One region of the Paenibacillus sp. FSL R5-0928 genome, then DNA from elsewhere that is predicted to be linked to it. Evidence: riboswitches for the same ligand, from Rfam matches in the RefSeq annotation. Region 1 holds a riboswitch; the other holds the start of a gene.
The links. A riboswitch is a leader RNA that binds a small molecule or an ion and turns the genes downstream of it on or off. The one in region 1 is predicted to bind thiamine pyrophosphate.

Region 1 (4,045 bases):
TGGGGCTGTTTATGTCCGGTATTTTCTCCATTGCATTGGTTTTCTCCAGCAAAATGCTGCCTGGCACCGAAGAGTCAACACCCAGCATTATGATTGCTTCCGGAGGCGTTGGTGGTGCTTTGCTACCTCTGTTTACGGGCTGGTCTATGGATCATTTAGAAGTGGCGCAAACAGCCGGATTACTTGCCACTTTTGCTGCCTTCTTGTTCCTGCTAAGCATTGCCGCATGGAGGTTCCAAGCCAGGCAAGCGGTGGAAGGAAAGAGTTCCCGTATTTAGAATAGTATCAACGTTATCCTTTTAGGGTAATGTGATCTATAAGCATATTCTGAGCACAAGGATGGACAATGAATGAATGAGTCTTTAAATGAGTCTTCAACTGAGCCTTTGTTACATACTGCGCTTATGCAGTTTATATTTCCCTTCTCTATAAAAAAGGGCGATTCTAAGCAGCTTATCCAGCAATTACAGGACGACGGATTCACACGTTTTTTTCTGGATAACAAAGAACTGGAAGCTGCCTATTATGGAGAAGGTTACTGTGTTTCCCATGAACGAATGGAGCGCACCTATTTACCGTTTGCCGCACACGTCCTTTTTCCGCGCAGGAAGGATGCCGACTCGTTTCGCCGTTTTTCCAGAGTAAATAATCTCGACTGCATTCTGGAGATTCCGCAGCAATCTATATTTTTCAAAATTCTCTCGACGGATATATTCATATGTCCCTTTCAGCTTGGATTCGTGACGATACGTGTCCAGCTGGAGGGGGATTCGATTCCCTTTAGTATTGCCCTAGAATTCGCGGATCGTTTCCGTGCGCTAGAGAAAACCTTCATACAGGATGACTACACTTATATTCATTGCGGGGAACAGACCTATGAGATGGTAGAGGATTTTGTCTTCCGAAATTTGGTGGATGGACTGGAGCCATATCTGGATCAATCGGATATCAATGGGGCTTATTTTGAGACCCTTCCTTTTTTCGTAGATGAAAGAATGCAGGTACAAGCTTTTTACGGCTTTCAGAATGAAGAAAGTTCTGATGAGATTAGTGTAAATCTACGCTATCGCGCCTCACAGCTTGATGGAATTGATCTGAACGGAAAGCCCTATGCCAGTGCAAGCGATCCAGCGTATATTGCAAACTATTGTCATGAGCATTCCTATAATCGCTGGGGCCCAGACACGTATTATATGATGAATGAGCAGACCTTTTGCTGCATGACCCGGGCTGAACAGGAGATTGCTGTTAGTCTAGCCAACCAGATGTACGGGCAATATTATTACGGATTTTTACTCAATATTTTCCACAAAATCGTTCTGCTGAAGCTCGCCAATATGCACTCCCGACTTCGGATTAATCATGATTATGAGGAGATAGACAATCTAATTTACTCCATTAATAAGTTCTCGGCGAAGTTCTACTTCTTGGAGTTGATTTCGCAGTCGCAGGGCCGGGAGATATTTCTTCAGCTGCGCAAAGTATACGGAAACGACGCTTTGTTCGAGGAAGTGAAAGAAACCTTAAATGATCTGTTTCAGTATCAGGATAAGTTTCAGTCCAAGCGACGGGATAATCTGCTGATGATTCTCACTGTATTTACGGTAGTAAGCGGGATTTACGGCATGAATCAGGTCATTGACGATCTGGATGGAAAGATTCAATGGAGTAAAATGATTGGATATTCCCCCTTTGAATTTCTTGCCCTCTTCGTGATCATGAGCGGGATTCTGATCAGCGTTGTCCTCACGCTAGGGGCGCTGGTTAGTGAGCTTAAACGGCGTCACCGCAAGAAATATAAAGATCTAGACTAGCAAAAAAGAAACTACTGGATTGGAAAAATTCAGGAGTGCACTACTAGACATTCCGAGTACAGCCGTCTATAATACACCGTATGCGAGAAATATAAGATATAAAGTATGGGTACAAAACTTATACTTACTTATATTGCACATAGAAATACCCGTTAACTTCATAGAACCAGGGGTGCTGGAATTGGCCGGCTGAGATTGTATCCCACAAGATACTGACCCTTATACCTGATCTGGATAATGCCAGCGTAGGAATCGCCAATTGGTTCTGGTCCCTGTGACCTTGACTAACCTTGCGCCAAGCCAGCGTCCCGATCACTCGGGGCGCTTTTTTTGTAAGATCACTAAAAGATGTAGAAAAACGTACATACTACACTTTACGGTTCATGTTGTGAAGACGGGATTCTTGTAACCTTAAAGGAGAGAAGAAGACATGCACCTCAAAAAAGCACTTACGTTGTGCCTCACCTGTGTACTCATTCTTGCCATTGCCGGATGCGGCAGCAACAATGGGAATACAGCCGGAAACAAAGCAAATGCTACTGATCCAACTGCAGCGGCTGGGACGGATGCTCCAAAAGAGCTCACCAAAGTTAAAGTCGCACTCGACTGGACACCGAACACAAATCATACCGGTCTATACGTAGCTAAGGATCTTGGTTACTACGCTGAAGAAGGCCTGGACGTCGAGATCGTTCAGCCAGGCGCAGCGGGTTCTGATACTATGGTTACCTCTGGCGAAGCCGCTTTTGGCATCAGCGCCCAAGAAGGATTAACGCTAGCCCGTCTACAAGGCGTGCCCCTTGTCTCGATAGCAGCTATTATTCAGCATAATACGTCGGGATTCGCCGCTCCAGTAGATCGCAATATTAAATCACCAAAGGATTTCGAAGGTAAAACCTACGGAGGCTGGGGCTCACCGGCCGAAGAAGCAGCCATGAAGGCCATCATGGATCCTGAAGGTGGCGATGTGAAAAAGGTGAAGCTGATCAGTATCGGTGAAGCTGATTATTTTACCGCCGTCAAACGTGACATTGATTTCGCCTGGATTTTCTACGCTTGGACTGGCGTTGAGGCTGAGTTGCGTGGCCAGCCATTGGATATGCTGTACTTAAAGGATTATGCGCCACAGCTCGATTATTACACGCCTGTGCTGACGACGAGTGAGAAGCAAATTGCAGATCATCCTGAGCTGGTGAAGGCCTTCATGAAAGCCACATCAAAAGGTTATCAATATGCCATTGATCATCCGGAAGAGGCTGCCGGTATGTTATCGAAGGCCGTTCCTGACCTGGACGCCGACCTTGTCCTAGCTAGCCAAAAATGGCTTAGCCCAAAATACAAGGACGATGCTGCCCGCTGGGGCGAGCAAAAAACCGAGGTCTGGCAAAATTACGGCGACTGGATGTATGATCTGAAGTTGCTGGATAAACCGCTGGATGCTGCTAGTGCATTCAGTAATGATTTTTTACCGGCGGAGTAGAGAGCGGACTTCAGAACCAAGAAGGTTGGACGTTACTTGAGGAAGGAGGAACGGAGCGTAGTGATGTGCTACGTGAGTACCGGACTTCCCAAGTTCGTTCAAGATTCGACGTCGAGTTTGCTTCCTGAATTACTTCGCTATCAAAGTTGGCTTTTTGAACTTACCTTATAATTTAAGAGTTCAAAAAGACGGCTTTCAGAACCAAGAAGGTTGGACGTTACTTGAGGAAGGAGGAACGGAGCGTAGTGATGTGCTACGTGAGTACCGGACTTCCCAAGTTCGTTCAAGATTCGATGTCGAGTTTGCTTCCTGAGTTACTTCGTTATCAAAGTTGGCTTTTTGAACTTAACTTATAATTTAAGAGTTCAAAAAGACGGCTTTCAGAACCAAGAAGGTTGGACGTTACTTGAGGAAGGAGGAACGGAGCGTAGTGATGTGCTACGTGAGTACCGGACTTCCCAAGTTCGTTCAAGATTCGACGTCGAGTTTGCTTCCTGAATTACTTCGTTATCAAAGTTGGCTTTTTGAACTCACCTTATAATTTAAGAGCTCAAAAAGTCGGCTTTCAGAACCAAGAAGGTTGGACGTTACTTGAGGAAGGAGGAACGGAGCGTAGTGATGTGCTACGTGAGTACCGGACTTCCCAAGTTCGTTCAAGATTCGATGTCGAGTTTGCTTCCTGAATTACTTCGTTATCAAAGTTGGCTTTTTGAACTTACCTTATAAAATGAGAGGATTGATTATTGTGGCT
Region 2 (4,045 bases), 2.6 Mb from region 1:
TTCTCCAAGTAATTTTGCAGCGCCGACAGCACAGAACAGAACACTAAATAAAACAATCCTGCTTCGGAGTATACCAGCAGAGGCTCATAAGTGGTAGAGGCTACCTGCTGTGCGGTTCTAAACATCTCCGTATAGGTGATGATCGCTGCAAGCGAAGTATCTTTAACCAAGCTAATAAAGGAATTGGATAACGGCGGTACAGAAACGCGCGCAGCTTGTGGCAGAATTACGCGGCGCAGAGCCTGCCCACGAGTCATCCCGACTGAGAAGGCAGCTTCCCATTGGCCTTTATGTATCGACAGGATAGCAGCGCGTACGATTTCCGATGAATAAGCCCCTACGCTAAGAGTAAATCCAATGGTGGCGGCAATGAAGGGGTCGAGTACAATACCAACAGCCGGCAAACCATAAAATATAATAAATAGCTGCACTAACAATGGGGTTCCTCGAATAACCCACACATAAAAACGGGCGATTAGCTTCGGAATTACCCACGGAGAAAGACGTGCCAGCGCGGTTAGGATCGCCAAAATCAATCCAAGCACAAAGGAAAGTAGCGCCAACGGAATGGTAAAAGCCACCCCGGCTTTTAGCAGGGGTAGCAGTGTGTCTAAGAAAATTTGTATTTTGCGGTCATCCATTATTCAGACATCCTTTTTAGCTTCCAGGCTTAATTAGCCTTGCTAGCCTTGTATTATTTTGAAACGTCAGCTCCAAAGTATTTCTCGGAAATTTTCAAGTACGTTCCATCACTCTTCATCTCTGTAATCGCATCACTGACCGCTTTCACCAGCTCATCATTACCTTTCAGGAATACCGCGGCACTTTGTGATCCTTCAGGAATCTCATCAACCACTTTAATTTTTGCATCTGGTTTTTGTTTTTTTAGATCCAGATAAGACAAGCCATCATTCACAGTTGCATCAATACGTCCCGAAGTCAGCAGGTCCATCGCTTGATTGAAACCATCTGTAGCTACGATTTCAGCACCGTTCTCACGAGCGATATCGGATAAATTACTTGTCAGGGATTGTCCGGCTTTTTTACCTTTAAGATCGGCAAAGGTCTTAATATCCTCATTGTCTTCGCTCACGATCAATACTGCTTTGGATACGATATAGGGTTCAGAGAAATCATATTTCACTTTGCGATCTTCGTTAATGGAAACTTCATTGAAAATGACATCAAACCGTTTCGCATCCATCCCAGCAAAAATACCATCCCACTGAGTTTCAAAAAATTCAGCTTTGACACCTAAACGTTTGGCTACTTCTTCAGCAATTTCCACGTCAAAACCAGTCAATTTCCCCGCAGTGTCATGATAAGTAAAAGGTGCATAAGTCCCTTCTGTACCTATCCGCAATTTGCCGCTGGCCTTCACAGCCTCCAAACTGTTTTGCGCTGAAGATGCTGTTCCACCATTCGTTCCAGCTGTTGGTTCAGCAGCCGTATTGGTATTCGAATTATTGCCGCAAGCCGCTACAAGGACCACGGTTAACGCCAATATAATAGTTAAACTCCATTTTTTCATTATTAAATCCCCTCTCTCTATCCGGTTTTTTTCCGGCAAATTGAATAGTACACTGCCATCACATGATCGTCAATACTTTTTTCCGATTATATACATCGGAATTATAATATTAACTAGATTCCTACCTATATCTTACCCAATCTTGGATTAATCCTTCACTTCTTTCTCTCTTTACTTCTCAGAAAGATATGGTATATTTATAAACAAATTAATATGGACCTGTTATTTCACTAGGGGAGTCGGCCGACTGAGACGGAGCTTCAAGCTCCGGACCCTTGGAACCTGATCTGGATCATACCAGCGGAGGGAAGTGGAGCAGAATTTTCATCAAGCATGTTAAGTGTTATTATGCAGAATGAACTTTTTGACCCATTCATTTCCTCTGGAAATGGATGGGTCTTTATTTGTTTAGGCGCTCCACAAAAATTTTAGGAGGTTAGATCATCACGACCATTTTATCTATTCAAGGCCTAACCTACTCTTTTCCGGAATCTGAGCAACCCCCTGTATTCGCAGATCTATCCATGGATATCAGGCAAGGGGAATTCGTCTCCGTAGTAGGTGCTAGCGGATGCGGGAAAAGTACATTTTTCAAAACGATTGCCGGTTTACTCGAACCTACTCACGGAAAAATAAAACTCTCTACGCACCCGTCAACCGCTAGTCGTTTAGGCCAGATCGCTTATATGCCTCAGCAGGATTTATTGCTGCCTTGGAGGACAGTGCTCGACAACTGCCTTTTGCCTTGGGAGATCAAGCCCAGATTTAGTAAACAGGATACGATCACTCAGATTCGGGAAATGTTGACCCGCTTCGGCTTAGCAGATGTAGAGAAGGCTTATCCCCATGAACTTTCGGGAGGAATGAAACAGCGAGTCGCATTTCTGCGCACCTTAGTGGCTGGAGGCGGAAGTGGTCTTATGCTGCTGGATGAGCCCTTTGGCGCTCTCGATGCCATGACCAAACGCGAGATACACCGTTGGCTGTTGGAGTTATGGGGTGAATTGAATCAGACGATTATGCTCATCACTCATGATCTGGAAGAAGCACTATTGCTCAGTGACCGGATTTATTTATTATCTGGCGGTGCGCACAGCGAATTACAGGAGATCGTTGTGGATCTACCAAGGCCAAGACATTATAAGATGAACTATGAACCCCGGTTTATAGCACTACGGGAAGAGTTGGAGCGAAGATTGCATGCAACCTATACCTTTTAAAAAACATCTAGACAACTATGGTCCCTTCCTTCTTCTGGTACTGCTCATTCTTGTAATCTGGGAGTCGGCTGTTCGCCTTCACATGATTCCAGCCTTTATTCTCCCTGCACCTTCCTCTATTGGAATCGCATTGATCGAGCACAGGCAATTATTATTTGGACAGCATTTATTGGCGACGTTACAGGAGATACTGGTGGGTTTTGTCCTTTCTGTTATTTGTGGTGTATTGCTGGGCACTGGAATGTTCCTGTATCGCCCCATAGAAAAGGCCATCTATCCCTTTCTTATCATTAGCCAGACGATCCCATTAATTGCGCTATCCCCCATTTTTATTATGTGGTTCGGATATTCGCTGTGGAGCAAAGTGGCTGTGGTGTTTTTGACGGCTTTTTTTCCAGTCGTAGTGAGTACATATGATGGACTTCGTACAAGTGGCCAGACTTACAAGGACTTATTATTAACATTTGGTGCAAACCGCTGGCAGCTGCTTGTCAAAACCCAAATTCCACTGGCGTTGCCTGCTTTTTTCTCTGGCTTAAAGCTGTCCATTGTATACTGCGTCATCGGAGCTACTATCGGGGAATGGCTCGGCGGCAGTAAAGGACTCGGTTACTTCAGCCGCAGAATGGCCGGAAATATGCAGAGCGATGAAATGTTCGCGGCTGTATTTCTGCTGTCCGCGCTTGGTGTGGTGCTTTTTCTGGCGATAGCTTTACTCGAACAATTATTTTTAAAGAAAAGAGGATCAAACCAATGAATCATTTAAAATCCCCACAACGAGGACTTATTTCTGTATTTCTAGTATGCACACTTTTGCTCTTAAGCAGCTGCGGGAAGGCAGACAAGATAAATAACAACTCCCAAACCGATCCCTCCAATACCGAAAATAAGCAGTCACACAAGCTGACGATTATGCTTGATTGGTATCCCAATGCCGTTCATTCCTTTCTATACGCTGCGCAACAGCAAGGTTTTTTCCAAGAGGAAGGTTTGGATGTCGAGATCAAAATGCCTGCGGACAGCAATGATTCCCTAAAGCTTGTTGCAGCGAATCAAATTGATCTAGCGCTCAGTTATCAACCTCAGGTACTTATGGCACGCGGCGAGAAAATCCCTGTACGTTCGATTGCAGCAATCGTGCGGCATCCACTGAATCATCTGATGGTTCCTCAGGCTGGCAGTATTCATAGTCCAAAAGAGCTCGCGGGAAAACAAATCGGCTATTCCTCCATTCCGCTCTATGAAGCGGTGATTCGGACAATGATCCAGAGTGATGGAGGCGATCCTTCATCCG

Region 2: it holds a riboswitch for thiamine pyrophosphate, as region 1 does, so the genes downstream of both, MKZ16_RS13790 (ABC transporter ATP-binding protein) here and MKZ16_RS02115 (ABC transporter substrate-binding protein) in region 1, are expected to answer to the same signal.

The regions. Positions count from the first base shown of each region.
Region 1 is NZ_CP150225.1:473,716-477,760, reverse strand. It holds gene MKZ16_RS02125 (MFS transporter) at 1-278, shown strand, start outside; gene MKZ16_RS02120 (hypothetical protein) at 351-1,814, shown strand; TPP riboswitch at 1,973-2,083, shown strand; gene MKZ16_RS02115 (ABC transporter substrate-binding protein) at 2,245-3,294, shown strand; gene MKZ16_RS02110 (MTH1187 family thiamine-binding protein) at 4,040-4,045, shown strand, end outside.
Region 2 is NZ_CP150225.1:3,086,709-3,090,753, reverse strand. It holds gene MKZ16_RS13800 (amino acid ABC transporter permease) at 1-641, opposite strand, end outside; gene MKZ16_RS13795 (amino acid ABC transporter substrate-binding protein) at 695-1,531, opposite strand; TPP riboswitch at 1,754-1,857, shown strand; gene MKZ16_RS13790 (ABC transporter ATP-binding protein) at 2,056-2,751, shown strand; gene MKZ16_RS13785 (ABC transporter permease) at 2,732-3,508, shown strand; gene MKZ16_RS13780 (ABC transporter substrate-binding protein) at 3,505-4,045, shown strand, end outside.